DNA from 3 places in the Streptomyces sp. NBC_00425 genome. Region 2 is predicted to be linked to each of the others. Evidence: riboswitches for the same ligand, from Rfam matches in the RefSeq annotation. Region 2 holds a riboswitch; each other region holds the start of a gene.
The links. Region 2 has a riboswitch for S-adenosylmethionine ahead of OHS82_RS01875 (amino acid ABC transporter permease). Riboswitches for the same ligand answer to the same signal wherever they lie in the genome.

Region 1 (9,698 bases), 6.6 Mb from region 2:
CCGCACCTCCACAAGCATCGACGCAGAAGATCCTGACACCGGGGTAATCCGTGAAAAAGCTCTCCGCACGACGACGCCATCCGCTGGCGGCGCTCGTCGTCCTAGTCCTATCGCTGGCATGCACAGGGTGGCTGTTCTCCGCGCTCGCGCCCGCGAGCAAGGCGCAGGCAGACGACACCGCCCAGTCCCTCGCCATCGACGAGGGCAAGAAGCTCTATGCCGTCGGCTGCGCCAGCTGCCACGGCACCGGCGGTCAGGGCAGCTCCGACGGTCCGAGCCTGGTCGGCGTGGGCGCCGCGGCCGTCGACTTCCAGGTCGGCACCGGCCGCATGCCGGCGGCGACCTCCCAGGGCCCGCAGGTGGTGAAGAAGAAGAACATCTACTCGCAGGCCGAGATCGACCAGCTCGCCGCGTACATCGCCTCGCTGGGCGCCGGCCCGACCGTCCCGACCGAGGCCGAGTACGGCCCGGAGGGCGCGGACATCGCCAAGGGCGGCGACCTGTTCCGCACCAACTGCGCGCAGTGCCACAACTTCACCGGAAAGGGCGGCGCCCTGACGAAGGGCAAGTTCGCTCCGACCCTCGAGGACGTGGACCCGAAGCACGTCTACGAGGCGATGCAGACCGGCCCGCAGAACATGCCCTCCTTCCCCGACACCACCCTGTCGGAGCAGAACAAGAAGGACATCATCGCGTACCTGCACGCGGTCAACAGCAGCGACACCGACAACCCCGGTGGTCTGGAGCTGGGCGGCCTCGGGCCGGTCAGTGAGGGTCTGTTCGCCTGGATCTTCGGACTCGGCGCCCTGATCGCGGTCGCCGTCTGGGTCGCCGCTCGGACCGCAAAGGCCAAGAAGTCATGAGTAGCCAAGACATTCCAGAAGAGAACCTGCCCGTAGAGCAGGGCCACGCGCACGGCGCGGTGGACGTGGCGGACGAGCAGAACCCGTTCGCCGACCCCGGTCTGCCGCCCCACGAGCACCGCGTCCAGGACATCGACGAGCGGGCCGCCAAGCGGTCCGAGCGTGCGGTCGCCTTCCTGTTCACGCTGTCGATGCTCGCCACGGTCGGCTTCATCGCCTCGTACGTGGCGATCCCGGCCGACAAGTCGATCTTCGTGTTCCCGATCGGCCACCTCAGCGCGCTGAACTTCGCGCTGGGTCTGACGCTGGGCACGGCGCTGTTCACCATCGGCGCCGGCGCGGTCCACTGGGCCCGCACCCTGATGTCGGACGTCGAGGTCGCCGACGAGCGCCACCCGATCGCCGCGAGCCCCGAGGTCCGCGCCAAGGTCCACGCGGACTTCCGGCAGGGCGCCAAGGAGTCCGCGTTCGGCCGCCGCAAGCTGATCCGCAACACGCTGTTCGGCGCGGTCGCCCTGGTGCCGCTGTCCGGCGTCGTGCTGCTGCGCGACCTCGGCCCGCTGCCCGAGGACAAGCTCCGTCACACGCTGTGGGCCAAGGGCAAGCTGCTCGTCAACATGAACACGAACGAGCCGCTGCGTCCTTCGGACGTCGCGGTCGGTTCTCTCACCTTCGCCAAGCCCGAGGGCCTGGAGGAGCACGACGAGGACTTCCAGAACGAGATCGCCAAGGCGGCCCTGATGATCGTCCGGCTGCAGCCGGAGAACATCAAGGACAAGCGCGAGCTCGAGTGGTCGCACGACGGCATCGTGGCGTACTCGAAGATCTGCACCCACGTCGGTTGCCCGATCTCCCTGTACGAGCAGCAGACGCACCACGTGCTGTGCCCCTGCCACCAGTCCACCTTCGACCTCTCCGACGGCGCCCGAGTGATCTTCGGTCCCGCCGGTCACGCCCTGCCGCAGCTGCGCATCGGCGTGAACGACGAGGGCTACCTCGAGGCGCGCGGCGACTTCGAGGAGCCCGTCGGTCCTGCTTTCTGGGAGCGCGGATGAGCACCACAGAGAACCACGAGAGCAACGAGTCCCGCGCACGCGGGAAGGCTCCGGCCGGCGAGCGGATCGCCGACTGGGCCGACGGCCGGCTCGGGATCTACTCCCTCGCCAAGGCCAACATGCGCAAGATCTTCCCCGACCACTGGTCGTTCATGCTGGGCGAAGTGTGCATGTACAGCTTCATCATCATCATCCTGACGGGTGTGTACCTGACGCTGTTCTTCCACCCGTCGATGAACGAGGTGGAGTACCACGGCAGCTACGTCCCGCTCCAGGGACAGCTGATGTCCGAGGCGTTCAGCTCGACCCTGCACATCTCGTTCGACGTGCGGGGCGGTCTGCTCATCCGGCAGATCCACCACTGGGCGGCGCTGATCTTCCTCGCCGGCATGTTCGTGCACATGATGCGTGTGTTCTTCACGGGCGCGTTCCGCAAGCCGCGTGAGGTCAACTGGCTGTTCGGCTTCCTGCTGTTCGTCCTCGGCATGTTCACCGGTTTCACCGGTTACTCGCTCCCGGACGACCTGCTCTCCGGCACCGGTGTGCGCTTCACCCAGGGCGCGATCCTGTCGATGCCGGTCGTCGGCACGTACATCTCGTTCTTCCTCTTCGGCGGCGAGTTCCCCGGCCACGACTTCGTGGCGCGGTTCTACTCGATCCACATCCTGCTGCTGCCCGGCATCATGCTGGGCCTGATGGTGGGCCACCTGATCCTGGTCTTCTACCACAAGCACACGCAGTTCGCGGGCCCCGGAAAGAGCAACAAGAACGTCGTCGGCATGCCGCTGCTGCCCGTGTACATGGCCAAGGCCGGAGGCTTCTTCTTCCTGGTCTTCGGCGTCATCGCGGTCATCGCGGCGATCGCGCAGATCAACCCGATCTGGGCGATGGGCCCCTACCGTCCGGACCAGGTGTCGACCGGTGCCCAGCCCGACTGGTACATGGGCTTCGCCGAGGGCCTGATCCGCTTCATGCCGGGCTGGGAGATCAACCTCTGGGGTCACACGCTCGTCCTGGGCGTGTTCATCCCGCTGGTCCTGTTCGGCGTGGTCCTCGCGGCGCTGGCGCTCTACCCGTTCATCGAGTCCTGGATCACCGGCGACAAGCGCGAGCACCACATCCTGGACCGCCCGCGCAACGCGCCGACCCGTACGGCGCTCGGCGTCGCCTGGGTCACGATGTACATGATCACGCTGGTCGGCGGTGGCAACGACCTGTGGGCCACCCACTTCCACCTGTCGATCAACTCGATCACCTGGTTCGTCCGGATCTTCTTCTTCGTCGGACCGGTCCTCGCGTACATCCTCACCAAGCGGATCTGCCTCGGTCTGCAGCGCCGCGACAAGGACAAGGTGCTGCACGGCCGGGAGACCGGCACCATCAAGCGCCTGCCGCACGGTGAGTTCATCGAGATCCACGAGCCGCTCAGCCAGGAGCAGCTGCACACGCTCACGGCGCACGAGCAGTACGAGCCGGCCGCGATCGGCGCCACGGTCGACGACAACGGCGTCGAGCGCAAGGTGACGGGCAAGGAGAAGCTCCGCGCCAAGATCAGCGGAGCGTACTTCGGCGAGGACCAGCAGATCCCGAAGCCCACCGTCGAGGAGTACAAGGAGATCACGAGCGGCCACGGCCACCACTGATCGTCGAGGCGTCGCCACGCCACGGTGAAAGGGCCCCGTCCGGTTGTCGGACGGGGCCCTTTGCCGTGCCCGTCGGCTGGATAGGGTGGGCACACACGTCTTCCACGGCACCCACGGAAGATCCGTACGACACCCAGGAGCGGCTGATGAGCGCTGTGACCCCCGCTGGAGGCGACACCGCGGCGGGCCGTTCCTGGCCCGAGGTGCTGAACGGTCTGCTGTACGGCCGCGACCAAGGCGCGGACGCCACGTTCTGGGCGCTGGACCGGATCATGCGCGGCGAGGCCACCGACGCGCAGATCGCCGGGTTCGTGGTGGCGCTGCGGGCCAAGGGCGAGACCGTCGAGGAGATCAACGGGCTGGTCCGGGCGATGTACGAGCACGCCAACCTGATCGAGGTGCCGGGGCCGACCGTCGACATCGTCGGCACGGGCGGCGACGGCGCGAAGACGGTCAACATCTCCACGATGTCGGCGATCGTCGTGGCCGGTGCGGGCGCCACGGTCGTCAAGCACGGCAACCGGGCCGCGTCCTCCGCGTCCGGCGCCTCGGACGTGCTGGAGAAGCTCGGCGTCAACCTGGAGCTGACCCCGCGCCGGGTGGCCGAGGTGGCGCAGGAGGCCGGGATCACCTTCTGCTTCGCGATCAAGTTCCATCCGGCGCTGCGTCATGTCGGCGCGGCGCGCGGGCAGTTGGGCATCCGCACGGTGTTCAACATCCTCGGCCCGCTGACCAACCCCGCCAAGGTGCGGGCACAGGCCGTCGGCGTCGCCGATCCGCTCATGGCGCCGGTCGTCGCGGGCGTCTTCGCCGAACGCGGCAACTCGTCCCTGGTCTTCCGGGGCGACGACGGCCTCGACGAGCTGACCACGACGGCCACCTCCCGTGTGTGGGTGGTGCGCGACGGCAAGGTCACCGAGGAGACCTTCGACCCGCGGGACGTCGGTCTCGACCTCGTGCCGGTGGAGGCCCTGCGGGGCGGGGACCCCTCGTACAACGCCGAGGTCGCCCGCCGTCTGCTGGAGGGTGAGCGCGGCCCGGTGCGCGACGCCGTCGTGCTGAACTCGGCGGCCGCGCTCGTGGCGCTCGAACCGGGCGGCGGGACGCTGGCCGAGGAGATCCGGGCCGGCATGGCGCGGGCCGCGGAATCACTCGACTCCGGTGCGGCCAAGCGGGCGCTGGAGCGCTGGGTCGCGGCCAGCAACGCCTGACGGCCGTGAGACGCGGTCCCGCCATCCGGACACGGGTTGCGGGACCGTGATCGGCTCGCGTAGGTTCCTGTACCAGGTCATGAGTGACAGTCATGAGGCCCCGGCCGACTGTCCGGCAACCCTCCGTCCGTGGCGGGGTGCCCCGGGTGAAGACCAGGTCGTGGGCAACGAGGTCCACGGCAAGCGCGGATCCCTCGCACTCTTTCGAGTGAGAACGCCAGGGGTCCTGGGTCGTCCGAGGGAGTCTCCTGTGAGCCAGCGAATGCGATAGGGCGTAGAGCCCCGCCTCCGCACCCCCCTTTCACCTTCCTCCGTGCTCGAGCCATGTCCGCTCGCACGGCGGTTCCCCCTTTCCTCTCACGGGAGTTCGCCATGTCCGTCTCCACCGCTGCCGTCACCCGCCCCGTTTGTGCCCCGCTGGACGTTCTGGGCCGGGATGTCACCGTCCCGCTCGTCACCGGCGGCGAGGTCGCCTACGCGGCCCTCGACTACGCGGCCAGCGCCCCCGCCCTCCAGCGCGTCTGGGACGACGTCGCCGCCTACGCCCCGTACTACGGCAGCGTGCACCGCGGCGCCGGCTACCTCTCCCAGCTCTCCACGGACCTCTTCGAGAACGCCCGCAGGACCGTCGCCGAGTTCCTCGACTGCCGCCCCGACGACCAGCTGGTCTTCACCCGCTCGACGACGGACTCCCTGAACCTGCTGGCCCGCGCCCTGCCCGCCGACTGCCAGGTCTTCGTCTTCGAGACCGAGCACCACGCCTCGCTGCTGCCCTGGCAGGACGCCCGGGTCTCCTGCCTCGACGCCCCGCGCACCCCGGGCCAGGCCGTGGAGACCCTGGAGCGGGCCCTCGCCGCCCGGGACCCGCACGGCCCGGCGCTGGTCTGCGTCACCGGCGCCTCGAACGTCACCGGTGAGCTGTGGCCGGTGCGCGAGCTCGCGGCGGCGGCGCACGCCCACGGCGCCCGGATCGTCCTGGACGCCGCCCAGCTGGCCCCGCACCACCCGGTGTCGGTCCAGGACCTCGACGTCGACTGGATCGCGTTCTCCGGCCACAAGCTGTACGCCCCCTTCGGCTCCGGCGTGCTGGCCGGCCGCGCGGACTGGCTGGTCGCGGCGGACCCGTACCTCGCGGGCGGCGGCGCGAGCCGCAAGGTCACCCGGCGCGAGGACGGGGGAGTGGACGTGGAGTGGCACGAGAGCGCGGCCCGCCACGAGGCCGGCTCCCCGAACGTGATCGGCGCCTACTCCATCGCGTCGGCCTGCAAGGCCCTCACCGAGGCCGGCTTCGACGCCCTGGTCGCACGGGAGCGGCACCTGATCGAGAAGGTGCGCACCGGCCTCGCGGAGGTCCCGGAGGTCCGGGTCCTGTCCCTCTTCGGCGACGACGCCCCGCGCGTCGGCGTGATCTCCTTCGTCGTCGAGGGCTGGAACAGCTCCCACTTCGCCGCGGCCCTGTCCGCCGAGTACGGCATCGGCGTCCGCGACGGCCTCTTCTGCGCCCACCCCCTGGTCCGCACCCTCCTGGGCGGCGCCCCCGAGGCGCAGGGCGAGTGCGGCGCCCCCGACGCGGCTCCGGGCGAGAGGTCCCTCAACGCCATCCGGGTGAGCTTCGGCGCGGGCACCCCCGACGAGCACGTCGAACGCTTCGTGACCGCGGTCCGCGAGCTGGTGACCGACGGCGCGAAGTGGCGGTACCGCACGGAGGACGGCCGCTGCGTCCCGGCGGTGGACTGACCCCGCCGACCACGCGGCGCCCCTGCGTCCCGGTGGGGAAACCCCCTCAGGGGCGCGGGGAGCTGCGCGGCCGGGCGCCCGACCCGCGGAGTCTACGAGTCCAGGCCGATGGCGAACGCCGCCTCGAGGTCGTGCTGCGAGTACGTGCGGAACGCGACGTGGGTGTCCGTCCCCTCGACCCCGGGGATCTTGCTGATGCTGCCCGGGATGACCTCGGCGAGGTCCTCGTGCTGCTTCACCCGGACCATCGCGATGAGGTCGTAGGTCCCCGTCACGGAGAAGACCTCGCTCACGGACTCCAGCGAGGCGATCCGCTCGGCGATCTCGGGGATCCGGTCCACGCTGGTCTTGATGAGGACGATCGCGGTGATCACGGCTGGTTCTCTCCCTCGGAGGCCGGAGCTGGGGCGGCCCTCACTCTAGCCGCCCGCCTGTCGCCGGCCGCCGCCCTTCCCGGGCGGCCCGGCGGACCCTTCCCGATCCCGAAACGCGCCCACGCGTAGAGGAGCCCCAGGCCGAAGCCCACCAGGTGCGCCAGATAGGCCACCCCCGGGCCCCTGGGCGCCTGTCCCGCCGCCATCCACTGCACGGCCGCCCAGAAGGGCAGCACGACCCACGCCGGGAAGCGCAGCGGCAGGAAGAACAGGAACGGAAGGAGGCTGGTGACCCGCGCCCGGGGGAACAGGTACAGAAACGCGCCGAGCACCGCGGAGATCGCCCCGGAGGCGCCGACCAGGGACTGCGACGACCCGGCGTCGGCGGCGGCGTAGCCCAGCAGGGCCAGATAGCCGCAGCCGACGGTGAAGAGCGCGAACTCGACGCGGCCCATCCGGTCCTCGGTCATCGCCCCGAAGACGTAGAGGAAGAGCATGTTGCCCAGCAGGTGCACCCAGCTGCCGTGGACGAAGAGCGCGGTCGCGGGGGTGAGGACGGCCCGGGGCGCGCCCTCGAAGAGCTCGGCGGGCACCACGCCCCAGCGCCGGAAATAGGCCCGCTGGGCGGCCACCAGCTCGTCGCCGGCCCCGTACGCCGGATCGAGGCCCGAGGCGGGGCTGACCAGGAAGATCAGGCAGCACAGGGCGATCAGTCCGTAGGTCACCGGCGCCGAGGGGTTCCTGACCGCTCTGCCGACCGTCCCGTTCCAGTTGCTGATCATGGGTACAGAGCATGACGTAACGGGACGCACCTGCCCGGAGCGCCTCGCCGCCGCACGGTCGCCGTGGACGGACGGGCGGCGGGTACCCGCCAGGCCGTAGGGTTACGAGCCACACGCACGGGGGAGCCTTGGGCCCGACCCGGCACAGCGAGCACGACACCAGAAGGAAGTGGAAAGTCACGATGACGGTTCCCCTGCCGACCGCCGCCACGCGGTGGCGCTGCACTCTCTGCGGCAACCTCACGCGGTTCGACGTGACGCGCTCGTCGAAGGTCGTCGAGTACGTGCACCTGGACCTCGCGGGCGAGCCGAAGGTCGAGGAGCGCGAGGTGGTCAGTGAGACCATCGAGTCGGTGCGGTGTCGCTGGTGCAATGCCGTGGACCAGGTGGAACTCGTGGATCGGCCGGGCGCCGGTTCCTGACGACGGGGTCCCCCCGCTCGAGTGAAGTCGAGAGCGGGGGAGGGCCCGCACAGTATTGGGGTGTGACGGATGGTGGAGAGCGCAGGCGGGGGGCCGGGCGACGGCGCCGCCGAGATGCTCGACCGTCCGCTGCCGGACGGCGTGCGGCGCAGGGTCGTCACGATCGTCTCCGACGGCTTCGGCGGACTGACCGTCGGCGAACTGCCCGCCCAGTTGCGCCAGTACGCCCGTTTCGCGCCCAACCGGCGCGCCAAGTTCGCGGGCAACGCGATGGCGGCCGCGCTGGAGACCGATCCGCTGTTCAGACAGCGCATCGCCGAGAAGTTCAGAGAGGCCCAGCCGGAACTGTCCGGCGCTCTCGACTCCGGCTCGCCCACCCCGGCCGCGGACCCGCTCGACGTGGCGGCCGCGGCCTATGTTCTGCGGCCCGTCGGCTGGGTGAAGCTGGTGACGTCGGCCGGCGAGGAGGCCCTGCGGGCCGACGCCGAGCGGGCCGACGAGGAGAGCCGCGCCGAACTGGAGCGGCTGCGCGAGGAGCTCGAGCAGGCACGGGAGCAGACCCGGTCGGACACCGAGCGGCTGCGCGCCGAGCTGGACGCGGCGAAGAAGGAGACGGAGTCGCTGCACCGCAAGCTGCGGTCGGCCCTCAGTGACGTCAAGCGCGGCGAGGCGGCCCTGCGCAAGGTGCAGGGCGAGATGGAGGCCGGGCGCGCCGAGGGGCACGCCCAGGTGTCCGCCGCGGAGAGCGAGTCACGGCGGCTGAAGGCGCGCCTGGGGGAGGCCGAGGCCGCTCTGGAAGCCGCCCGGCGCGCCGCCCGTGAGGGGCGCAGCGTCGAGGACATGCGGGTGCGGCTGCTGCTGGACACGGTGCTCGACGCGGCCCAGGGGCTGCGGCGCGAACTGGCGCTGCCGCCGGTGTCGGTGCGGCCCGCGGAGACCGTCGACGCGGTCGAACCAGGACGAATGACGCCGAAGGACATCGCCGCACGGGCCCTGTCGGAGCACGATCCGGCCATTCTCGATCAGTTGCTCGCACTGCCGCAGGCGCATCTCGTGGTCGACGGGTACAACGTCACCAAGACCGGCTATCCGCAGATGCCGTTGGAGAAGCAGCGGCTGCGGCTGCTCGGCCAGCTCTCGCAACTCGCCGCGCAGACCGGCGCCGAGGTCACCTGTGTCTTCGACGGCGCCGAGCTCGTCGCTCCGGTGCTGCTCGCGCCGCCGCGCGGGGTGCGGGTGCTGTTCTCCAAGCCGGGGATCACGGCCGACGAGCTGATCCGGCAGCTGGTGCGGGCCGAGCCGCCCGGCCGGCCGGTCATCGTCGCCTCGACCGACCGTGAGGTGGCCGACGGGATCGCGAAGGCGGGTGCCCGACCGGTGGCTTCCGCGGTGCTTCTGAAGCGACTGTCCTGAAGGTCGAAGTTGCGGGCTCAATGACCGAATTGGCGGAATCGTCACGCAACGTAGCGTCAATCGGTCAATCACTGCACGTGAGTTGTGTGAAAAAACTGCGTTGCGTGATGGGTTTTTTCTGCCGGGGGATTTGAACTGATCACGGGAAGGTCACTAAGGTCTGGTGATCGAACCTCCAAACGGGTGATCACTCAAAAG
Region 2 (9,698 bases):
CCGGCGGCCGGCGCGACGGCCTTCAACACCGGCAAGGTGGACGCATGGGCCATCTGGAACCCCCAGTCCGCGATCGCGGTCAAGAACGGCGCGCGGATCCTGGTCAAGGGTCTCCCGCCGATCGACCAGACGAGCAGCTACTACGTCGCCAGTGACGCGTCGCTGAAGGACAAGACCAAGCGTGCCGCTCTCAGGGACGTCCTGAAGAGGCTGTCACGGGAGTTCGCCTGGGGTGTCAAGAACCCCGACAAGTACGCGCAGGCGCTCTCGAAGGAGCAGGGCATCCCACTGGCCGACGCCAAGGCGTCCCTGGCCGCCTACTCGAACCGGGTGACTCCGGTGGAGCAGTCGGACATCGAGCTGGAGCAGAAGCTCGCCGACGCCTTCCTGGAGGCGGGTCAGATCACCAAGAAGGTCGACGTCAAGTCGATCACCGACAACCTCCTCCCGGCCGGTTACGACAGCTCCCAGCTGAAGGTGACCCCATGAGCGCGCCACGGCGGCTCCACCTCAACGCCTTCCTCATGGAGGCGGGCCACCACGAGGCGGCGTGGCGCCTCCAGCACAGCAATCCCCGGGCGGACTTCGACCTGCGGCACTGGATCGAGCTGGCGCAGCTGGCCGAGAGCGCCAAGTTCGACTCGCTGTTCCTCGCGGACGGCCCCGCCCTCATCGGCACCGGCGAGTTCCGGCCGCCGGGCCAGCTCGAGCCGCTGACCCTGCTGACCGCGCTGTCCCAGGCGACGAGCAGGATCGGCCTCATCGCTACCGTGTCGTCGACGTACAACGAGCCGTACAACCTCGCCCGTCGGCTCGCCTCCGTCGACCACGTCAGCGGCGGCCGGGCCGGCTGGAACATCGTCACTTCGGCAGGGGCGGACGAGGCAGCCAACTTCGGCCTCGACAACCGCCCAGGCCACGCCGAACGCTACGCCAGGGCCGACGAGTTCCTGAAGGTCGCCAAGGCGCTGTGGGACAGTTGGGAGTCCGAGGCCGTCGTCGCGGACAGGACCACCGGACGCTACGCCCACCCCGAGCGGCTGCACCGGCTCGGCCACCAGGGCAGGTACTTCAAGGTGGCAGGCCCGCTCAACGTCGAGCGCCCGCCGCAGGGTTACCCGCTGCTCGTCCAGGCCGGCTCCTCGGAGGACGGCAAGGACTTCGCGGCCCGCCACGCCGAGGCCATCTTCACCGCCCACACCACGTACGAGCGCGCGGCCGCCTTCTACGCCGACATCAAGGCACGGACCAGGGCCGCGGGCCGCGACCCGCAGGGCGTGATCGTCCTGCCCGGCATCGTCCCGTACATCGGGTCGACCGAGGAGGAGGCCCGGGCGCTTGCGCGGCAGTTCGACGAGCTGCGCGTCCCGGAGTACGGGCTGCGCCAGCTGGCTGCCGTGTTCGAGACCGAGCCCTCGGCCTTCGCGCTCGACGAGCCCCTGCCGGAGTTCATCCTCGCCAGGCCGCAGCTGGAAGGCTCGCAGAGCCGCTCCGACCTGATCATCGATCTCGCGGTGCGCGAGCAGCTGACGGTCCGGCAGATCATCTCCCGGCTCGGCGGCGGGCGCGGCCACTTCGAGTTCGTCGGCACGCCCGAGCAGATCGCGCAGACCATCATCGCCTGGTTCGAGGGTGGTGCCGCGGACGGGTTCAACATCATGGCTCCCGCCCTGCCGTCGGGCCTCGCAGCCTTCGTCGAGCACGTACTGCCGATCCTGCGCGGCAAGGGGCTGTTCCGCGAGGAGTACGAAGGCACGACACTGCGCGAGCACTACGGGCTCCCGGTCCCGGCGAACCAGTTCCATGGCTGACCCGCTCGCGACTCCCGCCGCTTTCCGGAGCGGCGGGAGTCCGCCCGCGTGGCGGGTCGAGGGCTCCGCAAAACCGACGAAGACGGCTTCACCGCGGTGGCCGGGCTCGATCTGGGGACACCGGACGGCGTTCCGGTGACCGTGCGACAGGACAGATGCCAGACCTGGTTCCAGCGCGAGGCGTACTGCCCGACGGACGCGCTGCTCATCGGCACGTCAACCCGTGCCGACTCGTCCGGCGCCACCGTCGCCGCGTCCCGACGACCGACGTCGAGTCGTGGGTCGTACTGGTCCGACTCGACACCGTGCACCGCAGCCACCCGGACGCCGCCGCCTCGTCGCCCGACCGGCCTTCGGGCGGCCGCCTCGACCTCGGCGGCATCGAACGCCGCCACCGCACTCGCCGGCCTTTCCACCTGTTGGACCGGCGTTGACAAATGTTCGGGCCGTTGTCTTAACTACCGTCCAGAAAGGTCATGAGCGTCAGCGACAAGCCCTGGCTTGCTGACCGGCAACCCTCCCACCGCGGTGGGGTGCCCCAGGTGACGACCCGGCCGATGAAGTTTCGGTAAGCGCGAGGCCCCTGGGGCCGGAACAGTGACGGTGACACCATGTACGCAGCTCCCAGGACGGCCGCACGCCGCTCCCAGGGCTGCGTGCCGTCGTACGCGAACCTGTTCGTCGCCGACCGGGCCGTCGACCTTCTCCGCGTGAGCAGCGCACTGTGTACCGCACCGGGCCGTGCCCGCTGTCGGGGCTGACACCTCCCCGCAGCCCCCGCAGCCCCCGCACTTCCTGACGAACACCGCGCCCACGGTGTGCCGTTGTCCTTCCTGCCCCCCGGTACCCCCGCCGTCGTGTGCGCCGCCGCATGCCGCCGTGCTTCCGGGATGTTCCCACCCAGCCGGAGCCCATCATGAGTGAACCCCCTGGTGCCACCGTCACCCTCGCCGAGACGACGATCACCGACGATCCGTCAAAGTCCCTCATTGCACAGCGAGTTCGTCCGCTGCGGAGGCCAGGCCGTTGGATCGTCACCTCGGTCGTCCTGGTCCTGATCGCTCAGTTCGTGCACGGACTGGTCACCAACCCCTTCTACCAGTGGGACCGCTGGGGGTACTGGTTCCTGCGGCCGACCATCCTCGACGGACTGGTCATCACGCTCGAAGTCACCGCCTACAGCGCGGTGCTGGGCCTTGTCGGCGGCATCGTGCTCGCACTGGGCCGGCTCTCGAAGAGCCCGGTGCTGCGCGCGGCCAGCTGGACCTACGTCTGGGCGCTGCGTTCCATCCCGCTCATCGTCGTGCTGATCTTCCTCTACAACTTCAGCGCCCTGTACGCGACATTGAGCGTCGGCATCCCTTTCGGCCCGGCCTTCTTCTCCTTCGACGAGTCGAGACTGGCCACCGACATGGTCGTCGCCGTCATAGGCCTCAGTCTCAACGAGGCCGCCTATGCGGCCGAGGTGGTCCGCGGCGGCATCCTCTCCGTCGACCAGGGGCAGCACGAGGCGGCCGCGGCGCTCGGCCTGCCCAAGGGCTACCAGTTCCGCAGGATCGTCTTCCCGCAGGCGCTGCGCTCGATCATCCCGAACTACGTCAACCAGCTCATCGGCCTCATCAAGGGCACCTCGCTGGTCTTCTACGTCTCCCTGCTCGACCTGTTCGGCTCCGCGCAGACCATGGGCTCCACCTACCCCGGCGACACCGTGCCGCTGCTGCTGGTCGTCACCGTCTGGTACCTGATCCTGACCAGCGTCGTCTCCGTCGTCCAGTTCTACGTCGAGCGGCACTACGCCCGCGGTGCCACCCGCAGCCTGCCGCCGACGCCGCTGCAGAAGCTCCGCACCGGTCTGACCGACCTGCGGGCCCGTATCCGCCGGGAGGCCGCCGTATGACCGCCGAAACGCTCGAAGCCCTGGCGGACGTCGAGCCCGCCACCGTCGAGGTGCACAACGTGCACAAGTGGTACGGCGCCCACCGGGTACTGGACGGCGTCGACCTGACCGTCCGCCCCGGCGAGGTCACCGTCATCCTGGGCCCTTCCGGCTCCGGCAAGTCCACCCTGCTGCGGGTCATCAACCACCTGGAGAAGCCCGAGATCGGCCACGTCAGCATCAACGGCGAGCTGATCGGCGTGAAGCGGCACGGCGACCGAAGGCAGACGGGGGTCCCCCCGGCCCAAGGCCGGGGGAGGCTGAAGGAGCTGAGCGAGCGGGCCATCCTCACCCAGCGCGGCCGGATCGGCTTCGTCTTCCAGAACTTCAACCTGTTCCCCCACCTGACCGTTCTGGACAACGTGGCCGCCGCCCCGGTCGCCACGGGGAGGCTCTCCAAGTCGGAGGCCCAGAAACTCGCCCGCGAACTCCTCGACCGGGTCGGCCTCGCCGACAGGACCGGCGCCTACCCGCGCCAGCTGTCCGGCGGCCAGCAGCAGCGCGTCGCCATCGCCCGCGCACTCGCCCTCCGTCCGGGTGTGATCCTCTTCGACGAACCCACCTCCGCCCTGGACCCCGAACTCGTCGGCGAGGTCCTCGCCGTCATCAAGGACCTGGCGACCAGCGGCACCACCCTCGTCATCGTCACCCACGAGATCGGCTTCGCCCGCGAGATCGCCGACCGGGTCGTCTTCATCGACGGCGGCAGGATCATCGAGCAGGGCCCGCCCTCCGAGGTCCTCGACACACCGCGGCACGAGCGGACCAGGGACTTCCTGAGCAAGGTCCTCTGACCCTCCGCACCCCCAGACCTCCCCCCACGCCACCGTCATCACCCTCAGCGACAAGGAACGGCCATGCCCACCCACTTCACCCGACGCAGCCTGATACGCGGCATCACCGTGGCGACCGCCGTCGCCTCCCTGGCGACCGGGCTCGCCGCCTGCGGTGGCAACAGCGACGCGGCCACCACCACCGACAGCGCCAGGTCCGGCGAGGTCGTCATCGGTCAGGTCTCCAACGGCGCCGCCACTCAGACCACCATCAAGGTCTCCGAGGTCAAGTCCATCAGCGCCGAACTGCCCGCCGCCGTCAAGGAGCGCGGCCGGTTGGAGATCGGCATCGGCGCCCTGCCCGCCGGGTTCCCGCCGCTCGCGTACATCGGCGACGACCAGAAGAGCCTCACCGGCTCCGAGCCCGACCTCGGCCGCCTGGTCGCCGCGGTGTTCGGACTCAAGGCCCAGGTCAAGAACTCCACCTGGGAGAACCTCTTCGTCGGCATCGACAGCGGCAAGGTCGACGTGGCCTTCTCGAACGTCACCGACACCGAGGAGCGCAAGAAGAAGTACGAGTTCGCCTCCTACCGGCAGGACAACCTCGCCTTCATCGTGCCGAAGAAGAGCACCTGGAACTTCGACGGCAACTACGAGAGCCTCGCCGGCAAGACGATCGCCGTCGGCTCCGGCACCAACCAGGAGAAGATCCTTCTGGAGTGGAAGGACAAGCTGGCCAAGGAGGGCAAGAAGCTCACCATCAAGTACTTCCAGGACAGCACCAGCACCTACCTGGCCCTGAACAGCGGCAAGGTCGACGCTTCCTTCGGCCCCAACCCCGGCTTCGCCTACCACAACCGTCAGGTGGCCGGCACGCCCAACGCCACCCGCACCGCGGGCACCTACTCCGGCGCGGGCGTGAGCCTGCAGGGCCTGATCGCGGCAACGGCGAAGAAGGACAGCGGACTCGCCAAGCCGCTCGCCGACGCCATCAACTACCTGATCGAGAACGGTCAGTACGCCAAGTGGCTCAAGGCGTACAACCTCTCCAACGAGGCCGTCGCCAAGTCCGAGGTCAACCCGCCGGGCCTACCGCTCGACAACTCCTGACCACGGCGCGCCGCGGACTCCACCGCCGCCCCGCGGCCGAGTCCGCGCGCGCCGAACATCCCGAGCTGCACCCCGGAGACCGTCACACCATGTCCGTCACCCCTGTCGACACCAGCTCCTCGCACATCCTGGACAACCCCGCCTGGGCCGCGCTCGCCGGCCCCCACGCCCACTTCGCCGAACGCATCGGCCACGCCGCTCGCTATCACCAGGACGTGGCTCCCTTCTACGCCGTCTGCGACGAGGACGACCCGCGCGCCTGGGGCGATCTCGCCGCGCTCGTCGGCCCCGGCGGCACCGCCTCGGTGCCGGGCGTCACCGAGGCGCCTGAGGGCTGGGAGGTCGTCGGCACCGCGCACGGCGTCCAGCTCGTGGACACCGGCCTGCGCGCGGAGCCCGACCCCGAAGCCGTACGGCTCGGCCCTCACGACGTGCCCGAGATCCTCGACCTGGTGGCCCGCACCGAACCGGGCCCCTATCTGCCCCGCACCATCGAGATGGGCACCTACCTCGGCATCCGTTACGACGGCCGCCTTGTCGCCCTGGCCGGCGAACGTCTCCATCCCCCCGGCTGGACCGAGATCAGCGCCGTGTGCACCGACCCGGCGTACCGCGGCCGGGGTTTGGCGACCCGTCTGGTCCGCGCCGTGGCGGCCGGCATCAAGGAGCGTGGCGAGCGGCCCTTCCTGCACGCCAGGGCCGACAACGCGAACGCGATCGGGCTGTACGAGTCGATCGGCTTCACCCTGCGCCGCCGTACGGTCTTCTCACTCGTACGGCAGACCGAAGCCGCCGTCCTGGAAGAAACGGCATAGCCGTGCCGTTGTCCTTGTCGAAGGCGATGATGTGGAGGTGGGCCGGGTGACACGTGTACCGCGTGCCGTGCGCCTCCACGGCCGGCCCCACATCGACCTCCAGCGCGTGGCCGGCGCCCTCTGTTGTTCCTGACCCTCCCCCAGCCTTCGGCCGGGGACCCCCATCTCCCTGCGGTCGCCCACCACCGTGCGCCCCCCGCGGGCCGGTGATCTCGTACGGACCTTCAGGAAGGCACCTTCGTGTCCTCAACGCCCCCTTCTCACCTGCACCTTGCCGTCGCCCTTGAGGGCACCGGCTGGCACCCTGCCTCCTGGCGTGAGCCGGTCGCCCGCCCCCGGGACCTGTTCACCGCCGCCTACTGGGCCGACCTGGTCGCCGAGGCCGAGCGCGGCCTGCTCGACTTCGTCACCTTCGAGGACGGACTCGGCTTGCAGTCCGCCCACTACGGCGAGTCGGACGGCCGTACCGATCAGGTCCGCGGCCGCCTGGACGCCGTACTGATCGCATCCCGCATCGCGCCGCTCACCCGGTACATCGGACTGGTGCCGACTGTGATCACCACCCACACGGAGCCGTTCCACATCTCCAAGGCGATCGCCACCCTCGACTACGTCAGCACCGGCCGGGCCGGCCTGCGCGTGCAGATCAGCGCCCGCCCGCACGAGGCCGACCACTTCGGCCGCCGTACCTTCCCGCCGATCAGCCTGGCGGAGCTCCAGAGCCCGGCCGGACAGGAGCGGCTCACCGAGCACTTCGACGAGGCCGCCGACTACGTCGAGGTCGTCCGTCGCCTCTGGGACAGCTGGGAGGACGGCGCCGAGATCCGGGACGCCGCCACCGGCCGTTTCATCGACCGGGACAAGCTCCACTACATCGACTTCGAGGGACAGCACTTCAGCGTCAAGGGCCCCTCCATCACACCGCGCCCGCCGCAGGGCCAGCCCCTCGTCACCGCCCTCGCCCACCAGACCGTCCCGTACCGGCTGGTGGCCCGCCAGGCCGATGTCGGCTATGTCACCCCGCACGACACCGACCACGCCCGAGCGATCGTCACCGAGATCCGGGCCGAGCAGGAGGCGGCCGGGCGCGCAGGTGAACTCCTGCATGTCTTCGGCGACGTGGTGGTCTTCCTGGACGACGAGCAGGCCGCCGCCGAGGACCGGCGCGCACGTCTCGACGCGCTGGCGGGGGAGCCGTACACGAGCGATGCACGCGTCTTCACGGGTACACCTACCCAACTCGCCGATCTGCTCCAGGAGTTGGCGGCTGAGGGACTGAGCGGGTTCCGGCTGCGGCCCGCCGTCGCCGGACACGACCTCCCCGCCGTCACCCGGTCCGTGGTCCCCGAACTCCAGCGCCGGGGCGTCTTCCGCACCGCCTACGAGACCGACACCCTGCGCGGTCTGCTGGGTCTCGCCCGCCCCGCCAACCGTTACGCCGCCACCGCCTGAGCGGGAAGGACAGCACCGACATGAGCAAGCCGCTGAAGCAGATCCATCTGGCCGCGCACTTCCCGGGCGTCAACAACACCACCGTGTGGAGCGACCCGAAGGCCGGCAGCCACATCGAGTTCAGCTCCTTCGCGCACTTCGCGCGGACCGCCGAACGCGCCAAGTTCGACTTCCTTTTCCTTGCCGAGGGACTGCGCGTGCGCGAACAGGGCGGAAAAATATACGACTTGGACGTCGTCGGCCGCCCTGACACCTTCACCGTCCTCGCCGCGCTCGCCGCAGTCACCGAGCGTCTCGGGCTGACCGGCACCATCAACTCCACGTTCAACGAGCCGTACGAGGTGGCCCGCCAGTTCGCCAGTCTCGACCACCTCTCCGGGGGCCGCTCCGCCTGGAACGTGGTCACCTCCTGGGACGCCTTCACCGGAGAGAACTTCCGCCGCGGCGGTTTCCTGCCGCAGGAGGAGCGCTACTCCCGCGCCAAGGAGTTCCTCGCCGCCACCCAGGAGCTCTTCGATTCCTGGCACGGCGACGAGATCCTTGCCGACCAGGCTTCGGGTGTGTTCCTGCGGGACGCGAAGGCCGGCTCCTTCGTTCACACCGGCCAACACTTCGACATCCACGGCCAGTTCAACGTCCCGCGCTCCCCGCAAGGCCGCCCGGTCGTCTTCCAGGCCGGCGACTCCGAGGAGGGCCGTGAGTTCGCAGCCTCCTCCGCCGACGCCATCTTCAGCCGGTACGCGACCCTGGAGGGCGGCCAGGCCTTCTACACGGATGTCAAGAACCGCCTGGCCAAGTACAACCGCAGGCATGACCAGTTGCTGATCCTGCCCGCCGCCTCCTTCGCCCTCGCAGACACCGACGCCGAGGCCGAGGAACTGGCGCGGATCGTCCGACGCCAACAGGTCAGCGGGGCCACCGCCCTCAAGCACCTGGAGTTCGTCTGGAACCGGGACCTGTCCTCCTACGATCCCGAGGGCCCGCTCCCCGACATCGACCCGGACGTCAGCGACGACCACATCTCCAAGGGCCGCGCCCAGGTCCGCATGTACCGCGACCCGCTGGCCACCGCCCGCGAGTGGCGCGAGCTGGCCGCGGCCAACAACTGGTCGATCCGCGACCTGGTCATCAACATCGGCAACCGGCAGAACTTCATCGGGTCCCCGTCGACCGTCGCCCGCACCATCAACGAGTACGTCCAGGCGGACGCGAGTGACGGCTTCATCCTCGTCCCGCACATCACCCCCACCGGCTTGGACGACTTCGCCGACAAGGTCGTCCCGCTCCTGCAGGAACAGGGCGTCTTCCGCACCGAGTACGACGGCCCCACTCTCCGCCACCACCTCGGCCTCGCCCACCCCGACGACGTACGGGCCGAGCCGCGGGTGGCGTCGTGAAATTCCTCGCCATCACACTCATCGTGCACCGCCAGGATCCCCTCACCGGGATACAGAAGCCGACCCACGACCGCTTCCGCGAGGTCCTCGACAACGCGCTGCTCGCCGAGGAGCTGGGTTTCGACGGCTTCGGCGTGGGGGAGCGCCACGAGCGGCCGTTCATCTCCTCCTCACCGACCGTGGTTCTCAGCCATGTGGCCGCCCTGACCAAGCGGATCAGGCTCTTCACCGCCGTGACGACCCTCAGCCTGCTCGACCCGGTCCGCGCCTACGAGGACTACGCGACCCTCGACCACCTCTCCGGCGGTCGTCTCGACCTGATCATCGGCAAGGGCAACGGCACCGCCCAGCGCGACCTGTTCCACGTCACGCCTGAGGACCAGTGGGACCGCAACGCCGAGAGT
Region 3 (9,698 bases), 4.9 Mb from region 2:
GGGTCGCGCAGCAGCGCCTCGGAGTGCGCGCCCTTGCGGCAGGGGGAGATGAACGGGCCCTCGAAGTGGATGCCGGCCAGGTCGCCCTGTTCGGCCAGCTCGCTCAGCAGACCGGCCTGGCGGACGAGGACGTCCATGTCGTCGGTGACGGTGGAGGCGACGAGGGTGGTGGTGCCGTGCGACCGGTGGGTGCGGATCGCTTTCAGGACGTCCTGCGCCGAGCCGGAGAAGGAGGCTCCGCCGCCGCCGTGGTTGTGCAGGTCGACGAAGCCGGGGACCAGCCAGTGGCCGGACACGTCGAGCACGTCCAGCGCACCGGACACGTCGGATGCGCCGGGCCCGTGGGCGGTGTCCTGCCCGGTCCCGTGCCGGGCCGCGGACGTGATCTTCGTGCCGGTGACGGTGACTCGGCCGTCGGGGACCGTGCCCGTCGGCAGGACCACTTTGGCGCCGGTCAGCACCTGCGGGTGAGATGTGGCGGACTGCGCAGTTCCCCGCGTCCCTGGGGGGGTGGCCATCAGGGTGATACCTCCATGCCGTCGGTCGTGTTGAGGAGATCCCAGGCCAGCAGGCCCGCGCCGAGGCATCCGGCGCTGTCGCCCAGGGCCGCCGGGACGATCTCCGGCAGCTTCTGGAAGGTGACCCGCCGCCGGACGGCGTCCCGCAGCGGTGTGAACAAGGCTTCCCCCGCCTCGGCGAGGCCGCCACCGATGACGAGCGTGCGCGGGTCCAGCAGGGTGAGGGCGGTGACCAGGCCGTCGGCGAGCGCGTCCACGGCGCCCTGCCAGACGCGGACGGCGTCCGGGTCGCCGGACGCGAAGGCCTTCGCGCAGTCCGCGGCGTCCGCCTCCGGGTCCCCGACGGCCGCCGCCCACGCCTCGCCGACCGCCGCCGCGGACGCGAACCGTTCCAGGCAGCCGTGCTGCCCGCACGGACAGGGGGCGCCGCCTGGCCGTACGACGATGTGGCCGATCTCGCCCGCGAAGCCGTGCGCGCCCGCCTCCACGCGGCCGTCGACGCCGATCGCGCCCGCGATGCCGGTGCCCAGCGCCACGAACAGGAAGCGGTCCGCGCCCCGGCCGGCGCCGATGCGGCCCTCGGCGAGACCGCCGGTGCGCACGTCGTGGCCGAGGGCGACCGGGGCGCCGAGGCGTTCGGCGAGCAGGGCGCGCAGCGGGACGTCCCGCCAGCCCAGGTTGGCCGCGTAGACGGCGACGCCGCCGGACTCGTCGACGATGCCGGGCACGGCGACGCCGGCCGCGGCGGCGGGCTCGCCGAACTGCCGGGCGCCGTACTCGCGCAGGTCGGCGGCGAAGTCGAGGATGCCGGCGACCACGGCGTCGGGTCCGCGCTCGCGGCCGGTGGCCCTGCGGGCCCGGTGCAGCAGTGCGCCTCCCCCGGAGGGGGGACCCCCAGCGCCGATCAGGGCGGCCTTCATCCCGGTGCCGCCCACGTCCAGGGCGATGACATGTCTCACGGGGGACAGTGTGGACCGAGGAACCGCGAGAGGTCTAGTCCACTCGCGGTTGTGGGGGTACCGTGCCGGACCGGAGGCCCGGAGAGGTCTGGACCATATGGCGTGGTGTAGACCTTGATCCGGATATCGGTCCATTGGTATGAGCAATCAGTTGGGAGCAGTGCGGTGCAGCGGCGGGCACGGAAGTCAGCAACGATCACGACAACGGCGGCGGGGGTGTCCGCCCTCGGCCTGGCAGCGGTGCTCACCGGCTGCGGACTGACCTCGGGCCCCGGCGACGTGACCCTCACACTCGTCGCCGCCGACTACGGCGACAGCAGCGCCAACAGCTCGAAGAAGTACTGGGACGGGCTCGTCGCCGCGTACGAGAGGGACCATCCGGGCGTCACCGTCGACGTGAGCGTGTACTCCTGGAACGACGTCGACGCGAAGGTCAAGGCCATGGTCGACGCGGGCGACGCCCCCGACATGGCCCAGATCGGCGCCTACGCCGACTACGCGGCCGACGACCTGCTGTACAAGGCGGGCGACGTGCTCTCCATACCCGTCGAGGCCGACTTCGTGCCCCAGCTCGCCCGTGCGGGCCAGGTGCGCGGCCTGCAGTACGGCATGCCGTTCGCCTCCTCCACCCGGCTGCTGTTCTACAACAAGACCCTCTTCGCCCGGGCCGGCATCAGCGCGCCCACCACCTGGGCCGAGCTCGCGAAGGACGCGCGGGCGCTCAAGAAGGACGGCGTGAAGTACCCCTACGCCCTGCCCCTCGGCCCCGAGGAGGCGCAGGCCGAGACCCTGCAGTGGCTGCTCAGCGGCCGGGGCGGCTACACCCAGACGGTCAGCAGCTACAGCTTCGACTCCGCAGAGAACGTCGAGACCCTCGACTGGCTGAAGACCGACCTGGTCGGCAAGGGCCTGACCGGTCCGGTCGCGCCGGGCAGCCTGAACCGGGCCACCGCGTTCGCGGCCTTCGCCGCCGGCGACGTGGGCATGCTCAACGGGCACCCCTCGCTGATGAAGACCGCCGCCGCCAAGGGCGTCGAGTTCGGCATGGTGCCGATGCCCGGTCTCGACGGCCCCAGCAAGACCTCCCTGGGCGTCGCCGACTGGATGACCGCCTTCAAACGGGGCGGACACGGCGACGAGATCGGCGACTTCCTCGACTTCGTCTACAGCGAGAAGAACGTGCTGGACTTCTCCCACGAGTACGACCTGCTGCCGGTCACCACCTCCGCGTCCCTGGTCATGGGCTCGGCCAAGGAGGACGCCGACCTCAAGCCGTTCCTCGCGGAGCTCCCGCTCTCCGAGAGCTACCCCGTCGGGCGGACCTCGTGGGCCAAGGTCAGCGCACAGATCAAGAAGCGGATCGGCCGGGCCGTGACCGCGAACGGCAGCCCCGCCGACGTGCTCGGCGACCTGCAGACCACCGCGACGACACTGGAGAGCGCCGCCGGCGAATGAGCCGGACGAGCCCGATGTCACCGGCGGGCGTTACCGTGCGGGCATGGAGGCAGGCAGCGAGGCGGGCGGCGGCGCGGCAGACGAGCGGCGGGCGGGCACGGACGGACTGGGGGCGCGGGAGCGCGGCATCCTCGCCCTCGAACGGCGGGGCTTCCTGGGACCCGGCGCGAAGGAACGGGCGATACGCGAGGAACTGGGCCTGTCGCCGGTGCGCTACTACCAGCTCCTCAACGCCCTCCTCGACGACGCCCGCGCGCTGGCCCACGACCCGGTCACGGTGAACAGGCTGCGCAGGGTGCGAGAAGCGAGGCGGACGGAACGTTAGCGGCGGCGCTCGCTGGTTATCGTCCCTGTATGGGCACCCCACAGACGCACTCCACGGCACCCGGCCCCCTTCCCGTTCCGGTCACCCCGGCGGGCCGCGCGGCGCTCGACGCGATCGTCGGCCGCCCACGGGCCGCCCTCGTCGCCCTCGACTTCGACGGCACCCTCGCCCCGATCGTCGAGAACCCGCAGGACGCCCGGGCGCACCCCGACGCCGTCCCCGCGCTCGCCGCGCTCGCCCCGAAGGTCGCCGGCGTGGCCGTCGTCACCGGGCGGCCCGCCGAGGTCGCCGTACGGCACGGCGGATTCGCCGGGGTCGAGGGGCTGGGCCGGCTCGCCGTGCTCGGCCACTACGGGGCCGAGCGCTGGGACGCCGGCACCGGCGCCCTCACCGCCCCCGAGCCGCACCCCGGCGTGGCCGCGGTCCGGGCCGGGCTCCCGCACGTCCTCGCGGCCGCCGGCGACCGGCCCGGCGTCTGGATCGAGGAGAAGGGCGGCCGGGCCGTCGCCGTCCACACCCGGCGCGCCGACGACCCCCAGGCGGCCTTCGACGCCCTGCGCGGCCCCCTCACCGACCTCGCGACCCGGCACGGCCTGATCGTCGAACCCGGCCGTATGGTCCTGGAGCTGCGCCCGCCGGGCATGGACAAGGGCGTCGCCCTGCTGGACCACGTCCGCGAGACGGGCGCCCGGTCCGTGCTCTACGCAGGCGACGACCTCGGCGACCTCCCCGCCTTCGCCGCCGTGGAGAAACTGCGCGCCGACGGCGTCCCCGGCCTGCTGGTGTGCAGCGGCAGCACGGAGGTCGGCGAACTGGCCGAGCGTGCGGACCTCGTCGTCGACGGGCCCGCCGGGGTCGTACGGCTGCTGCGGCAGCTGGCCGCTCAGCTCGGCTGAACCGCGCGCAGGGCGTCCAGCTGGTCCAGGAACCAGCGGGCCGGGGGCAGCGCGGTCGCCGCGGCGGACAGCCGCTTCGTGCGCTCGGCCCGCTCCCCGGGCGCCATGGACAGCGCCTCGTGCAGGGCGCGGGCGGTCTCCAGGACGTCGTACGGGTTCACCGTGATCGCGTCCTCGCGCAGCTCCCAGTACGCGCCCGCCTCCCGGGACAGCACCAGCGCGCAGCCCTCGTCGGAGACGACCGGGACCTCCTTGGCGACCAGGTTCATACCGTCGCGGATCGGGTTGACCAGCGCGACGTCCGCGAGCCGGTAGGCGGCCAGGGAGCGGGCGAAGTCGTCCTTGAGGTTCAGCAGCACCGGGGTCCAGCCGGGCGTGCCGTAGCCGGCGTTGATCTCGTCCGTCAGGCGCTGCACCTCGGCCATGTAGTCCCGGTAGACGGCGAGGTCCTGGCGGGAGGGGTAGGCGAAGGCCACGTGGACGACGCGTTCGCGCCACTGCGGGTGGTCGTCGAGCAGCTGCCGGTAGGCCAGGAGCCCGCGCACGATGTTCTTGGACAGCTCGGTGCGGTCCACGCGGACGATCGCCTTGCGCCCCTCGCCGATCTCCTCGCGCAGGGACGCCATGCGCTCCTCGACGTCCGGCCGGTGCGAGCGCTCGCGCAGGAAGTCTGCGTCCGCGCCGAGCCCGTGCACGCCCACCTCGGTGCCGCCCAGGCCCCCGGTGGACTGCTCGCAGCACGCGGTGAAGGCGTCCGCCCAGCGCCGGGTGAGGAAGCCCAGCCGGTCCGCTCCGAGCATGCCTCGCAGCAGCTGCTCACGGATGTCCCGCGGGAGCAGGGCGAAGTAGTCCGTGGGCGCCCAGGGCGTGTGCGAGAAGTGCCCGATCCGCAGGTCGGGACGGAGTTCGCGGAGCATGCCGGGGACGAGGCACAGGTGGTAGTCCTGGACCAGCACGGCCGCGCCGTCCGCCGCCTCCTGCGCGAGCGCCTCGGCGAAGGCCCGGTTGTACGTCTCGTACGAGGCCCACTGGCGGCGGAACTCCGCGTCGAAGACCGGCTCCAGCGGGGTCTGGTACAGCAGGTGGTGGACGAACCAGAGCACCGAGTTGGCGATGCCGTTGTACGCGTCGGCGTGCACGTCGGCGGGGACGGGCAGCATGCGCACGCCCTCCTCGCCGACCCCGCGCCGGACCGCCTCGCGGTCGCCGTCGGAGAGCGCCGAGCACACCCAGAGGGCGCCCGCGTCGGGTCCGATGGCCGACAGGCCGGAGACCAGTCCGCCGCCGCCGCGTTTGGCGTGCAGCGAGCCGTCCTCGCGTACCTCGTAGGAGACCGGACCGCGGTTGGACGCGACCAGCACCTCGGCACCCCGGGCGGCAGACGTGTCGTGCGTGGAAGCCATACGCCTCAACCTAGCCCGCTCTGTAAACGCTCAAACGTACGGTCGCGCTGCGTGGAGGGGTCGTATCCGGCCGTATCCGGCCGTGTCGCCGCTGCCGCCGCCCTGCGCACGAGACCGGGTGCGTCGTGCTCAGGCCACCCTGCGTCGCGCGTACTCCGCGATGTCCGTCATCGGGGGGCGTTCCTCCGTGTCGACGGAGTAGGTGTGCGGCTCGAAGCCGTCCGGGCCGCGCTCGAACTGGGTGAGGGCGGGGCGGACGAGATGGCCGCGGGCCAGCCGCAGCTGGGCGGTGCGGTAGATCGCCGCCGCCATCCGGCCCAGCGCCTGACCGTCCTGGTGACGGTGCTTGCGCACGCCGACGTCGACCTGGGCGAGGGCGTCGAGGCCCACCAGGTGCAGGGCGTCGACCAGCATGCCCAGTTCCACGCCGTACCCCACGGGGAAGGGCAGCTGCTCCAGCAGGCTCCGGCGGGCCGCGTACTCGCCGCCGAGCGGCTGCACGAACCCGGCGAGCTGCGGCCAGTGCATGTTGAGCAGGGGGCGGGCCATCAGCTCGGTGACCCGTCCGCCCTGACCGGCCGCGGCGCCCAGCGGACGGTCGTACATGGCCTTGACCAGGTCCACGCCCGGATCGGTGAGCAGCGGGCCGACGATCCCCGAGACGAAGTCGGAGGAGAACTCCCGCAGGTCGGCGTCGATGAAGCAGACCACGTCCCCGCGGGTGACCAGCAGCGAACGCCACAGCACCTCGCCCTTGCCGGGCACGGCGGGCAGGCGGGGGAGTATCTCGTCGCGGTGGACGACACGCGCGCCCGCCGCCGCGGCGACCTCGGACGTGCGGTCGGTCGATCCGGAGTCGACGACGACGATCTCGTCGACGAGCGGGACCTGCTGCATGAGGTCGTGGCGGATCACGGCGACGATCTCGCCGACCGTCTCCTCCTCGTTGAGCGCGGGCAGCACGACGCTCACCGACTGGCCCGTGCGCTGTTTGGCGGCGAGAATCCGGTGCAGTGGGCGGTCCGTCAGGGACCAGGAACGGGTGCTCAGCCAGCGCTCGACTTCTTCCAGCACGTCGGCGGCTCCTCTGCGTTCTCTCGGCGAGTACGGTCCTGCGTGATCCATCTCGCGGTTCGGACGACTATCTCAACTGTCCTGGCCTTCGGTTACAGTCTTGAACAACGCGGGTGACCATCGCATGTCAGGGTCGTCGGCGTACACAGATCAACAACCGAATACCGCTCATCCAGAGGGGCAGAGGGACACGGCCCGATGAAGCCCCGGCAACCCTCCAGTCGGTTCTCGTAGATCAGTGTTGATCGTTCAGCGAGGCTCCCGGCTCGGGAAGGTGCCAAATCCGTCTCACGGCGAAGTGCGTCGTGAGGAAGATGAGGAGAAAGGGCCTCGCCTCACATGGCTGCGCAGACTGTTGCAAGCACCACGGACTCCACGACCCCCGCTGTCGACCTCGGTCCGGCCACCGCGTTGAGCTGCCGCGAGTGCGGCCACCGCGTCCCCCTCGGTCCGGTCTTCGCGTGCGAGGAGTGTTTCGGCCCGCTCGAGATCGCGTACGACTTCTCCTCCTACGACACGGAGAAGCTGCGGGGGCGCATCGAGGCGGGACCCGCGAACATCTGGCGCTACGCGCCGCTGCTGCCGGTCCCGGCGGACGTGGCCGACAAGCCGAACATCAACCCCGGCTGGACCAAGCTCGTGCAGGCCGACAACCTCGCCCGCGAGCTGGGCGTCGACGTCGGCAGGCTCTTCGTCAAGGACGACTCCGGCAACCCGACCCACTCCTTCAAGGACCGGGTCGTCGCCCAGGCCATCGAGGCCGCCCGCGCGTTCGGCTTCACCACGCTCTCCTGCTCCTCCACCGGCAACCTGGCCGGCGCCGTGGGCGCCGCCGCGGCCCGCGCCGGGTTCCGCTCGTGCGTGTTCATCCCGCACGACCTGGAGCAGGGCAAGGTCGTCATGGCCGCGATCTACGGCGGCGAGCTCGTCGGCATCGAGGGCAACTACGACGACGTCAACCGCTTCTGCTCCGAGCTCATCGGCGACCCGGCGGGCGAGGGCTGGGGCTTCGTCAACGTCAACCTGCGGCCGTACTACGCCGAGGGCTCGAAGACGCTGGCGTACGAGATCTGCGAGCAGCTCGGCTGGCAGCTGCCCGACCAGCTGGTGGTGCCCATCGCGTCCGGCTCCCAGCTCACGAAGATCGACAAGGGCCTGCAGGAGCTGATCAAGCTCGGGCTGGTCGAGGACAGGCCGTACAAGATCTTCGGCGCGCAGGCGGAGGGCTGCTCCCCGGTGTCCGTCGCCTACAAGGCCGGGCACGACGTGGTCCGCCCCCAGAAGCCGAACACCATCGCCAAGTCGCTGGCCATCGGCAACCCGGCGGACGGCCCGTACGTCCTCGACATCGCGCGGCGGACCGGCGGCGCGGTGGAGGACGTGAACGACGAGCAGGTCGTCGACGCGATCAAGCTGCTGGCGCGCACCGAGGGCATCTTCGCGGAGACGGCAGGCGGCGTGACCGTGGGCGTGACGAAGAAGTTGATCGAGAACGGTCTGCTGGACCCGACGAAGACCACCGTCGTCCTGAACACCGGCGACGGCCTGAAGACCCTGGACGCGGTGGCCGGCACCGGACTCACCGCGACCATCCGCCCGAACCTGGACTCTTTCCGAGAGGCTGGCCTCGCATCATGAGCGTCACTGTTCGCATCCCGACCATCCTGCGCACCTACACCGGCGGCCGGGCCGAGGTCTCGGCCGAGGGCGCGACCCTCGGCGAGGTCATCTCCGACCTGGAGAAGAACCACACCGGCATCGCCGCGCGCGTCCTGGACGACCAGGGCAAGCTGCGCCGGTTCGTCAACGTGTACGTGAACGACGACGACGTCCGTTTCGAGCAGGGTCTCGAGACGGCGACTCCGGCCGGCGCCGGCATCTCGATCATTCCGGCCGTCGCAGGTGGCTGACCGCTGGTCAGTACCCGCCGGTAGTAACCGTCGGTAACAGCGATTACCGAGAGTTCATCGAATTGCCCTCTCCGCGATAGAAGCGGAGGGGGCAATTCAGAGTGGTTGAGCGCGGTACAGTTGGGGAACCCGGTCCTGATCACCGGTTCCGGAGCCTTTTATTTCCGCCCGTGCCCGACAAGAAGCAGCCAAAGTACGCGCTGCTTTCGTGGCTTTTGTGGCTTTCGCGGGGCCCGACTTGCCCTGAATTCTGGCGAATTTGCGCCACATTCCGGATCTCGCACGTCCAGAATTCTCGTCCGAGTGACCTGTTGCAGACGGCAGTTGGGCAGATACATTCAGCCGCGGTCGACGCGTTCCGGCGCACGCCCCCAACCAACTGGGGGGTGAGGTCTGACCCGGATCCACGAAGTGTGGATCTGTGCAAGGGCCAGTAATAGGGGAGTTAGGCATGGCTCAGGGCACCGTCAAGTGGTTCAACGCGGAGAAGGGGTACGGCTTCATCGCGGTCGACGGTGGTGCGGATGTATTCGTCCACTACAGCGCGATTCAGATGGACGGCTACCGCACCCTGGAAGAGGGTCAGCGGGTCGATTTCGAGATCTCGCAGGGCCAGAAAGGGCCGCAGGCGGACATGGTCCGTCTCGCGACCGGCTGAAGCACGCGCCGACTGACAGCGTCGTTCTTCTGTTTCATCTTCGAAGGGCTCGCGCCTCCCGGGGCGCGAGCCCTTCGGCATGCCCGGGGGCAGGGGCCCGAGCCCCGGGGCGGTCCTCCTCGACCCCCGACGGCCGGAGACGGCGGGCCCGGGCGCCCCCTGTTCACCTGCGGATCGTCCCGAGGCGCTTGCACTCGGCATGGGCGAGTGCTAATCATTGGCGTTAGCACTCTGAAGGTGAGAGTGACAACGAAGGACCGGGTCGGTGAGGCCCGCAGGCCAGGTGGGGCAAGGAACCACACGGCCGGCGAGCCGTCCGTCGCGGGCGCGGGCGCGGTCCGAAGGAATCACCCCCAGTCCTGGAGGGACCACTTCACATGGCCAAGATCATCGCGTTCGACGAGGAGGCGCGGCGCGGCCTCGAGCGCGGCATGAACCAGCTCGCGGACGCCGTCAAGGTGACGCTCGGCCCCAAGGGCCGCAACGTCGTCCTCGAGAAG

Region 1: it holds a riboswitch for S-adenosylmethionine, as region 2 does, so the genes downstream of both, OHS82_RS30895 (aminotransferase class V-fold PLP-dependent enzyme) here and OHS82_RS01875 (amino acid ABC transporter permease) in region 2, are expected to answer to the same signal.
Region 3: it holds a riboswitch for S-adenosylmethionine, as region 2 does, so the genes downstream of both, thrC (threonine synthase) here and OHS82_RS01875 (amino acid ABC transporter permease) in region 2, are expected to answer to the same signal.

What each region holds. Positions count from the first base shown of each region.
Region 1 is NZ_CP107928.1:7,040,225-7,049,922, forward strand. It holds gene qcrC (cytochrome bc1 complex diheme cytochrome c subunit) at 51-863, shown strand; gene qcrA (cytochrome bc1 complex Rieske iron-sulfur subunit) at 860-1,918, shown strand; gene qcrB (cytochrome bc1 complex cytochrome b subunit) at 1,915-3,561, shown strand; gene trpD (anthranilate phosphoribosyltransferase) at 3,708-4,772, shown strand; SAM riboswitch class IV at 4,848-4,964, shown strand; gene OHS82_RS30895 (aminotransferase class V-fold PLP-dependent enzyme) at 5,145-6,509, shown strand; gene OHS82_RS30900 (Lrp/AsnC family transcriptional regulator) at 6,602-6,883, opposite strand; gene OHS82_RS30905 (rhomboid family intramembrane serine protease) at 6,880-7,665, opposite strand; gene OHS82_RS30910 (hypothetical protein) at 7,848-8,087, shown strand; gene OHS82_RS30915 (NYN domain-containing protein) at 8,157-9,500, shown strand.
Region 2 is NZ_CP107928.1:423,794-433,491, reverse strand. It holds gene OHS82_RS01885 (aliphatic sulfonate ABC transporter substrate-binding protein) at 1-489, shown strand, start outside; gene OHS82_RS01880 (LLM class flavin-dependent oxidoreductase) at 486-1,811, shown strand; SAM riboswitch class IV at 2,284-2,392, shown strand; gene OHS82_RS01875 (amino acid ABC transporter permease) at 2,728-3,708, shown strand; gene OHS82_RS01870 (amino acid ABC transporter ATP-binding protein) at 3,705-4,541, shown strand; gene OHS82_RS01865 (transporter substrate-binding domain-containing protein) at 4,605-5,630, shown strand; gene OHS82_RS01860 (GNAT family N-acetyltransferase) at 5,720-6,445, shown strand; gene OHS82_RS43360 (putative leader peptide) at 6,477-6,578, shown strand; gene OHS82_RS01855 (LLM class flavin-dependent oxidoreductase) at 6,686-7,897, shown strand; gene OHS82_RS01850 (NtaA/DmoA family FMN-dependent monooxygenase) at 7,918-9,294, shown strand; gene OHS82_RS01845 (LLM class flavin-dependent oxidoreductase) at 9,291-9,698, shown strand, end outside.
Region 3 is NZ_CP107928.1:5,337,883-5,347,580, forward strand. It holds gene nagA (N-acetylglucosamine-6-phosphate deacetylase) at 1-518, opposite strand, end outside; gene OHS82_RS23110 (ROK family protein) at 518-1,477, opposite strand; gene OHS82_RS23115 (extracellular solute-binding protein) at 1,643-2,932, shown strand; gene OHS82_RS23120 (DUF3263 domain-containing protein) at 2,976-3,257, shown strand; gene otsB (trehalose-phosphatase) at 3,287-4,153, shown strand; gene OHS82_RS23130 (alpha,alpha-trehalose-phosphate synthase (UDP-forming)) at 4,141-5,556, opposite strand; gene OHS82_RS23135 (glucosyl-3-phosphoglycerate synthase) at 5,686-6,630, opposite strand; SAM riboswitch class I at 6,796-6,951, shown strand; gene thrC (threonine synthase) at 6,970-8,268, shown strand; gene OHS82_RS23145 (MoaD/ThiS family protein) at 8,265-8,540, shown strand; gene OHS82_RS23150 (cold-shock protein) at 8,992-9,198, shown strand; gene groL (chaperonin GroEL) at 9,576-9,698, shown strand, end outside.